2 regions of the Variovorax sp. 05L425 genome follow, and region 1 is predicted to be linked to the other one. Evidence: predicted binding sites of a transcription regulator. Region 1 holds the regulator's gene; the other holds the start of a gene.
What was found. Region 1 encodes sigma-54, which starts transcription at its own class of promoters, with help from an activator protein. Its sites were predicted from a motif close to TGGCANGNAANCTGCTTT; they were not measured.
Positions count from the first base shown of each region.

Region 1 (4,320 bases):
CGACCAGAGCAACGACACCTTCACGGTCAATGGCTCGTCGCTGCCACCGAACGCTGGCGTGGCAAGCCAGCCCGGCGGCCGCGTCCGGGCCATCCTCACCCCCAAGACCGCCGCGGCGCCGGGCGCCGCCCCTGGTGCCAAGCCGGCGCCTGCCGCAGCCGCCAAGCCGGCCGAGGGCAAGGGCTTGCGGTCCACCACCACGCTGGGCGGAGAAGCAAAGAGTGATTGAAACCGCTGGTATGAGCGCAGGCGCGGACATGGCGGAAAGCCGCCTCGAGGCGCGTGGCCTGCAAAAGAGTTACGGCAGCCGCACGGTCGTCAAGGACGTGTCCCTGGGCGTGCAGAAGGGCGAGGTCGTCGGCCTGCTGGGCCCCAACGGCGCAGGCAAGACGACGTCCTTCTACATGATCGTCGGCCTGGTTCGCGCCGATGCCGGCGACATCACCATCGACGGCGAGCCGATCGCCCACATGCCGATCCACCGGCGCGCGCGCATGGGGCTGAGCTACCTGCCGCAGGAAGCGTCGATCTTTCGCAAGCTCACGGTCGAGGAAAACGTCCGGGCCGTGCTCGAGTTGCAGTACGAACCCGACGCCCACGGGCGACCGGCGCCCCTGAGCAAGCGGCGCATCGAGGAGCATCTGGCCGAACTCCTGGCCGACCTGCGCGTCGACCACCTGCGCGATTCCCCGGCCCTGGCCCTGTCCGGCGGCGAGCGCCGCCGCGTCGAGATCGCCCGCGCCCTCGCCACGCAGCCGCGTTTCATCCTGCTCGACGAACCGTTCGCGGGCATCGACCCGATTGCGGTGATCGAGATCCAGCGAATCATCAGCTTCCTGAAGGAGCGCGGCATCGGTGTGCTGATCACCGACCACAACGTCCGTGAAACGCTGGGCATCTGCGATCACGCTTTCATCATCAGCGACGGGCATGTGCTCGCCCAGGGCACGCCTTCGGAGATTGTCGACAACGCCGATGTGCGGCGCGTCTACCTCGGCGAGCATTTCAGAATGTGATCGCGTTCCATGAAGCAGGGTCTTTCGCTGCGTGTATCGCAGCATCTCGCGCTGACACCCCAACTCCAGCAATCGATCCGACTGCTGCAGCTTTCCACGCTCGAGCTTTCGCAGGAAGTCGAGCAGATGCTCGACGACAACCCGTTTCTCGAGCGCACCGCCGAAGAGGCCGCGCGCGAGGAATTCGGTCTCGATGCCGCCGACGCACCCGTCCGCGATGACGACCGGATGGCCGAGGTCGATGGTGACTTCGTCGCCGGCGCGCCCGGCTCGGCGGCGGAATCCGCCACCGCCGTCAACGGCGAAGCCGAAGTCGCCGTCGCCGAAGGCGTGGACTCCGAACCCGACTGGGAAGGCGACGGCACCGTCGATCTTGCGCCCGACGACAGCGAATGGGGCGGCGATGCCCCGGCCCGCGCCAACAACCTCGGCGACGACGAGCGCACCGACGCGACCGAACTCGCGCGCAGCCAGGAGTCGCTCCAGTCCTTCCTGCATCGCCAGGCCTTGGGCCTTCGCCTGAGCGACACGGACAGCGCGGCACTGCGCTTCCTGATCGAATCGCTCAACGACGACGGCTACCTCGAAGATTCGCTGCCCGCGCTCGCATCCGGCCTTGCTGGAGACGACAACGATCAGTTCGACGACCTGGTGCATCACTTCCAGGTTGCGCTCGGCCTGCTGCAGAGCCTGGAACCGGTCGGCGTCGGCGCGCGCAGCCTCGGCGAGTGCCTCACCATTCAACTGCGCGCCCTTGCGAGCGAGGACGAGACCGAAGAGGAAGCACAGATCCGAAAGACGGCCATCGCCATCTGCAAACAGCCGATGGAATTGCTCGCCCGGCGCGATATCAAGCGACTGGTCACGCTCACGCGAAGCAATGAGGACGAGGTTCGCGCCGCGCTGCAGCTCATCGCCAGGCTCGAACCCAAGCCGGGCCGCCGTTTCGTGGACGTCGAACGCAACGTGGTCATTCCGGACGTGATCGTTTCGCGCGTCGGCAACGGCACGAACACCAAGTTCCGCGTCATGCTCAACCCCGAAGTCATGCCGCGTCTGCGCGTGCACGACATCTATGCCAGCGCGCTCAAGCAGCACAAGGGCGAAGGCAGCCAGGCGCTGTCGCAGCGGCTGCAGGAGGCGCGCTGGTTCATCAAGAACATCCAGCAGCGCTTCGACACCATCTTGCGTGTGTCCAACGCCATCGTCGAGCGGCAGAAGAGCTTCTTCGTACACGGCGAACTCGCGATGCGACCGTTGGTGCTGCGCGAAATCGCCGACGAACTGGGCCTGCACGAATCGACCATCAGCCGCGTGACCACGGCCAAGTACATGGCGACGCCCTACGGCACCGTCGAGCTCAAGTACTTCTTCGGCTCGGCGCTGGGCACCGAGACCGGCGGCAACGCTTCAAGCACGGCGGTGCGGGCGTTGATCAAGCAGTTCGTGAGCGCCGAGGATCTCAAGAAACCGCTGTCCGACAGTCAGATCTCCGAGATGCTCAAGGAGCAGGGGATCGAATGCGCCCGCCGCACGGTCGCGAAATACCGCGAGGCCTTGCGCATCGCGCCGGCGAATCTCCGCAAGGCGCTCTAGATTCGCCTTTGAGCCCGCAGCAGCAGCGCGCGCAGGTCGGCGGGCTGCACCGGTTTGCGCAGCGCCTGCCAGCCGCGTTCGCGGGCCAGTTCGAGCGTTGCGTCGTCGATGTCGGCGGAGATCAGCGCGATCGCCAGGTTCGGGCTTCGCCGCTGCAGTTCCTTGGCGAGCGCAATGCCATCCAACTCACCCGGCAGCCGGATGTCGCACAGCGCGATCTCGAAAGCGGGAAGGTTCGGCAACGCCAATGCGTCCGCCGCGCTGATGCAGACGTGCGGGCGCGCCCTCCAGAGGCGCAGCAGCGCCGCAACGCTGTCGGCGACCACGGTGTTGTCCTCGACCACCAGCACCCCAAGGCCCTGCCGCAGCGTTCCCGGGGCGGCGGCTTCGGTAGCCGAGACCATCGAAGGCACGACCGGCGCGCCCAGCGGTGCGGCCGGCAATTCGAAGCCGAACACCGATCCGCGCCCGGGCGCCGAGCGCAGCGTGATCTCAACGCCGAGTCGAGCAGCCAGCCGTCGCACGATGGCGAGTCCCAGTCCGTGGCCACGCTGCAGGTTGCGTTCGATGTTGCCGATCTGCTCGAAGTCGCCGAACACGCGCTCCTGTGCTTCAGGCGCGATGCCGACGCCCGCGTCGCGCACTTCGACGCGCCATGCATCAGGGCGGCGCCGGCATGCCAGCAGCACGCGCCCCCGGGGCGTGAACTTGAGCGCGTTGTCGACAAGGTTGCCGAGGATGCGGCGCAGCGCAACCGCGTCCGTCCAGACCACCACGTCCGGCGGGCATCGCACACGCACGCGGCCGCTGCCGGCTTGGCGCGCCAGTTCGTTCAGCAAGGGCGCGAGCGCGACGGCGACCGGCGTGATCGGGTCGGCCGCGGCCTCGATGCGTCCGATCTCCAGCAATTGATTGGTAAGACCTTCGAGCGCCTGCTGCGCGCGCGATAGCGCGGCGACGGTGTTCTGCACGGTCAGCCGGTCTTCGCCGGCATCCAGCTGATGGCGCAGGACCTCAGCTTGCAAGCCCATCGCCATCACCGGCTGGCGCAGATCATGGTTGGCGGCCGAGAAGAAGCGCAGCCGCTCGGCCTGCGCTTCCTGCGATTCGCGCAGGCCCGCCAGCGCCTGCGCGCGCAGCGCACTTTCGTTGTGGCGCAGGCCGATGTTCTCTTCGAGCTGCCGCGCACGCTCGCCCACCAGGCGCCAGACCATGGCGAGCAGCCCGATGCCGAGCACCGCCATGACCATCATGGACGGGGCGCCGAATCCGATGCCCATGACGATCACCGGCGCCAGCAGCAACGTGATCGCCAGTTGCATCGCCGGCGTGTAGTACGAGACGGAAAACACCGACGACAGCGTCATCGCCATGACCACCAACCCGATCATCAACTGTGAGGTGGCATTGGCCGGGTCGAAAAGAAGGATGCCCGCAGCGCCGTGAGCGCCCTCGTGCACCGCGATGCGCAGCGTGTGCAGGCGCAAGGCCGGCTTGATGTTCTCGGGCGTCAGCGGGTCGGGCAGCCGCTGCGGAAAAAAACCGCGATAGGCTGTGGTGGCCGCAATCATGGCGATCCAGATGGCCGCATGCGACACCGAGTACTGCCACGCGAAAAGCGCCGCCACGCCGCAATCGAGCAGAAACTGAACGAGCAGAACAGGTCCGCTCGGCTGAGTGCTGAGCCTGAGGACCTCGCAATGCACGG
Region 1 is NZ_JBFTNY010000013.1:69,084-73,403, forward strand. Features, by position in the region: gene lptA (lipopolysaccharide transport periplasmic protein LptA) at 1-229, shown strand, start outside; gene lptB (LPS export ABC transporter ATP-binding protein) at 240-1,016, shown strand; gene AC1DN9_RS16125 (RNA polymerase factor sigma-54) at 1,026-2,612, shown strand; gene AC1DN9_RS16130 (sensor histidine kinase) at 2,609-4,320, opposite strand, start outside.

Region 2 (4,320 bases), on a different contig from region 1:
CGGCACCATGTTCGCGCCCACGCAGGATCGCCACGGTCCAGGGCAGGGCTTCACGCACGTCGTGGGCGACCGGGTCACCATCTCGGCGCCCGAACTTGGCGCGCTGGAGAATCGTGTCGTGCATTCCGAAAATGCGGCGCGGTGGACCTTCGGCATCGGCGCGCTGATGCGCAATCTTGCGGGGCGCGGGATTCTCTGAGCCGTCGAATCAGTTCACCGCGCGCAGCGCCCGCCGGTATTGCACCGCTTCCGCCACGTGCGCGACTTCGACCGCGCTGGCCTCCGCCAGGTCGGCGATCGTCCGGGCCACCTTCAGTGCCCGGTGCGTGCTGCGCGCCGACCAACCCAGCTTCGCTGCCGCGGTGTGCATGAACTTCAGCGCGTCCGGCGCCAGTGACGCGTGCTGGTCGATCTCCGCCCCTTGCAGCGCATGGTTGGTCTTGCCTTGCCGCGACAGTGAGCGCTCGCGGGCGCGGACAGCACGCTCACGAATGGCATCGGTCGCCTCGCCGGCAGGCGCATCCAGCAACTGCTGTGCCGAGACCGCGGGCACCTCGATGTGGAGATCGATGCGATCGAGCAAGGGCCCGCTGAGCTTGCCCTGATAGCGCGACACCTGATCAGGCGTGCACCGGCACGCCTTGAGCGTCGAGCCGAGATAACCGCACGGACACGGATTCATCGCCGCGATCAGTTGGAACCGCGCCGGAAACTCGGCCCGCCGCGCCGCGCGTGCGATCGTGATGGTTCCGGTCTCCAGCGGCTCTCGCAGCGCCTCCAGCGCGGGCCTGGTGAACTCCGGAAATTCATCGAGAAACAAGACGCCGTGATGCGCCAGCGAGATCTCGCCCGGCCTTGGCGGCGACCCACCGCCGACCATCGCCACCGCGCTGGCCGTGTGATGCGGACTCGACGTCGGCCGGCACATCCAGCGATCGACCGCGAAGCGGCCGCCCAGGCTGGCCACGGCAGCGCTTTCGAGCGCCTCCTCGACGCTCATCGCGGGCAGCAGGCCTGCAAAGCGCTGCGCCAGCATCGACTTGCCTGAGCCGGGCGGTCCCACCATCAACAGGCTGTGGTTGCCGGCCGCGGCGATTTCCAATGCGCGCTTGGCGCTGGCGTGTCCCTTCACGTCGGCGAGGTCGGCATGGCGAGCGGCCGGTCCGCGGGGCGCTGGAAGAACCCGCGCCCAACCGTCTTCATCGGCATCCGCCGGCGGCGCGCCGTCAGCCGGAAGGAATTGCCGCACCACGTCGAGCAGGTGCCGCGCACCGTAGACCTCGGCGCCGGGCACCAGGGCGGCTTCCTGTGCACTGTCGGTCGGCAGCACCAGCCGCGTGGCGATGCCGCGCGTGTGCAGGGCCAGCGACATCGCGAGCGCACCACGCACGGGCCGCAATTGCCCCGAAAGCGAGAGTTCGCCCGCGAACTCGTGCCCCGACAGCCGGCTCGCCTCGATCTGGCCGCTGGCCGCCAAGATGCCGAGGGCAATCGGCAAATCGAAGCGCCCGGAATCCTTCGGCAGGTCCGCAGGCGCGAGATTGACGGTGATTCGCTTGTTGTTGGGGAACTCGAGGCCGGCGTTCTGGATGGCCGACCGCACGCGTTCGCGCGCTTCCCTGACTTCGACATCGACCAGACCGACCAGCGTGAAGCTGGGCAAACCATTGGCCAGATGCACCTCGACCGTGACGCTGGCCGCTTCCAGGCCCAACAACGCACGGCTTTGCACCAAACAAAGACTCATGACTCTCCCTATCCCCAGGATGGTGCGTTCCATCCCATCTTGTTTGTGACGACGTACATGCCTGCGCAAGCCTTTGTAAGCCTGGCCTTGATGCGCTTGGCACGCTCCCTGCTTTGACGTGGTTTCCAACCCACTTTCAAAACAACTCCGAGGAGTCTCTCGATGATGCACCGCAAACCCGTCCGAATCCTGGCCTTGGGCGCCCTCGCCGTCTTGCCGATGTTGGCGAGCGCGCAAACCGCCGACGCGAGCGCGGCGCCGGCAGCGGCCCCGGCCCCGAATCTCACGGGCAACGTTTCCCTGACCACGAACTACAAGTTCCGCGGCCAGGACCAGGACACCATCGGACACAACGGCTTCGCCAAGACCAGCTGGTTCAAGCCCGCCATCCAGGGCGGCCTGGACTACGTCTTCGGCGACAGCGGCTTCTACGTCGGCAACTGGAACTCCAGCGTCAACTGGCTGGCGGGCAACTCGGTCGAGATGGACTTCTACGGCGGCTACAAATTCAAGGGCGGCCCGATCGACTGGGACGTCGGCGTCTACCAGTACTACTACCCCGGCAACACCGCGGGCAACACCACCGAAATCTACGGCGGCGCCAGCTGGACCGACGAGCGTATCGGCACCTTCGCGGGCAAGTACTCCTGGACCGTCTCCAACGACTACTTCAACTACGCCGGCAACCAGGGCGGCTCGGGCCTGGACGGCCAGAACACCAGCTACCTGAACCTGTCGTACACGAAGGAGATCTTTCCCAAGCTGACCTTCAAGACGGCCATCGGCTACACCTTCTTCACCAGCGACATCAAGAGCCTGGGCTACAAGGACTACCTGGACTACAACGTGGGCGTGTCCTACGACCTCGGCAGCGGCTTGGCGCTCGGTGGCTCGGTACAGGGCGGCAACAACCAGAGCGCCTTCAACCTGGTCGCCAGCCCGGGCATCCCCACCGGCACCGTCTTCGGACCGATCGGCGGCTCCACGTTCTCGCCGAACGTCACTCGATTCATTGTCATGCTGACCAAGACGCTGTAGTTGCCGCAGGCGCGGCTTCGAAGCCGCGCCGCTTCCATCCATCCGTAGGAGAAACACCATGAAGCTGGTCACAGCCATCATCAAACCCTTCAAGCTCGACGAAGTGCGCGAAGCCCTCTCGGCCATCGGCGTGCAAGGGATCACCGTCACCGAGGTCAAGGGCTTCGGTCGACAGAAGGGCCACACCGAGCTCTACCGCGGCGCGGAGTACGTCGTCGACTTCCTGCCCAAGGTGAAGATCGAGGCCGCCGTGGCCGACGAACTCGTCGAGCGCGTGATCGAGGCCGTCGAGGCCGCCGCACGCACCGGCAAGATCGGCGACGGCAAGATTTTTGTGTACGACCTGGAGCAAGTCGTACGCATCCGCACCGGCGAAACGGGCCGCGAAGCACTCTGACCTGCAAGGCATGAAAGACAAACCGAAATGAAAAAATTCCTTGTTTCACTCGCGCTCGGCCTGAGCGTGCTTGCCGCCGGCACCMCCGGCTTCGCGCAGACGCCACCGGCCGCGGCCGAGGCACCCGCGGCGACGGCGCCTGCCGCCACTGCCGCCGCGCCCGCCGCTGCTGCTGCACCCGCCGCCGCGACCGCGGCACCGGCTGCCGATGCCGCCGCCCCCGCCGCCGCGCCTGCACCCTCGTTCAACAAGGGTGACACCGCGTGGATGCTCGTGTCCACGCTGCTGGTGATCATGATGACGGTCCCCGGCCTGGCGCTGTTCTACGGCGGCCTGGTCCGCAGCAAGAACATGCTGTCGGTGCTGATGCAGGTGATGGTCACTTTCTCGATGATCGTCGTGCTATGGCTGATCTACGGCTACAGCCTGGCGTTCACCGAAGGCAACGCATTCATCGGCGGGTTCGACCGGCTCTTCATGAAGGGCATCTTCGATGCGTCGACCGGCGTGTTCGCACCCGGCGCGACCTTCAGCAAGGGCGTGTACATCCCCGAACTGCTGTTCGCCGCCTTCCAGGCGACCTTCGCCGGCATCACCTGCTGCCTGATCGTCGGCGCCTTTGCCGAGCGCATCAAGTTCTCGGCGGTGCTGCTGTTCATGGCGATCTGGTTCACCTTCAGCTATGCGCCGATCGCGCACATGGTCTGGTTCTGGATGGGCCCGGACGCTTACTCGAGCAAGGAAGTGGTCGACGCCATGAACGCCAAGGCCGGCCTGGTCTGGCAGTGGGGCGCGCTCGACTTCGCGGGCGGCACCGTGGTGCACATCAACGCGGCCGTCGCCGGCCTGGTCGGCGCCTACCTGATCGGCAAGCGCATCGGCTACGGCAAGGAATCGTTCACGCCGCACTCGCTGACGCTCACGATGGTCGGTGCCTCCCTGCTGTGGGTGGGCTGGTTCGGCTTCAATGCCGGCTCCGCGCTCGAAGCGGGTACCAGCGCCGTGCTGGCGTTCATGAACACCTTCTCCGCCACCTCCGCCGCCGTGCTCGCATGGTGCATCGGTGAAGCGCTGATGCGTGGCAAGGCTTCCATGCTGGGTGCCGCTTCGGGTGCCGTTGCCGGCCTCGTGGCCATCA
Region 2 is NZ_JBFTNY010000020.1:7,722-12,041, forward strand. Features, by position in the region: gene AC1DN9_RS21475 (fumarylacetoacetate hydrolase family protein) at 1-199, shown strand, start outside; gene AC1DN9_RS21480 (YifB family Mg chelatase-like AAA ATPase) at 209-1,747, opposite strand; gene AC1DN9_RS21485 (TorF family putative porin) at 1,913-2,785, shown strand; gene glnK (P-II family nitrogen regulator) at 2,844-3,182, shown strand; gene AC1DN9_RS21495 (ammonium transporter) at 3,210-4,320, shown strand, end outside.
Region 2: the regulator sigma-54 is predicted to act here: its motif matches at 1,845-1,862, upstream of AC1DN9_RS21485 (TorF family putative porin).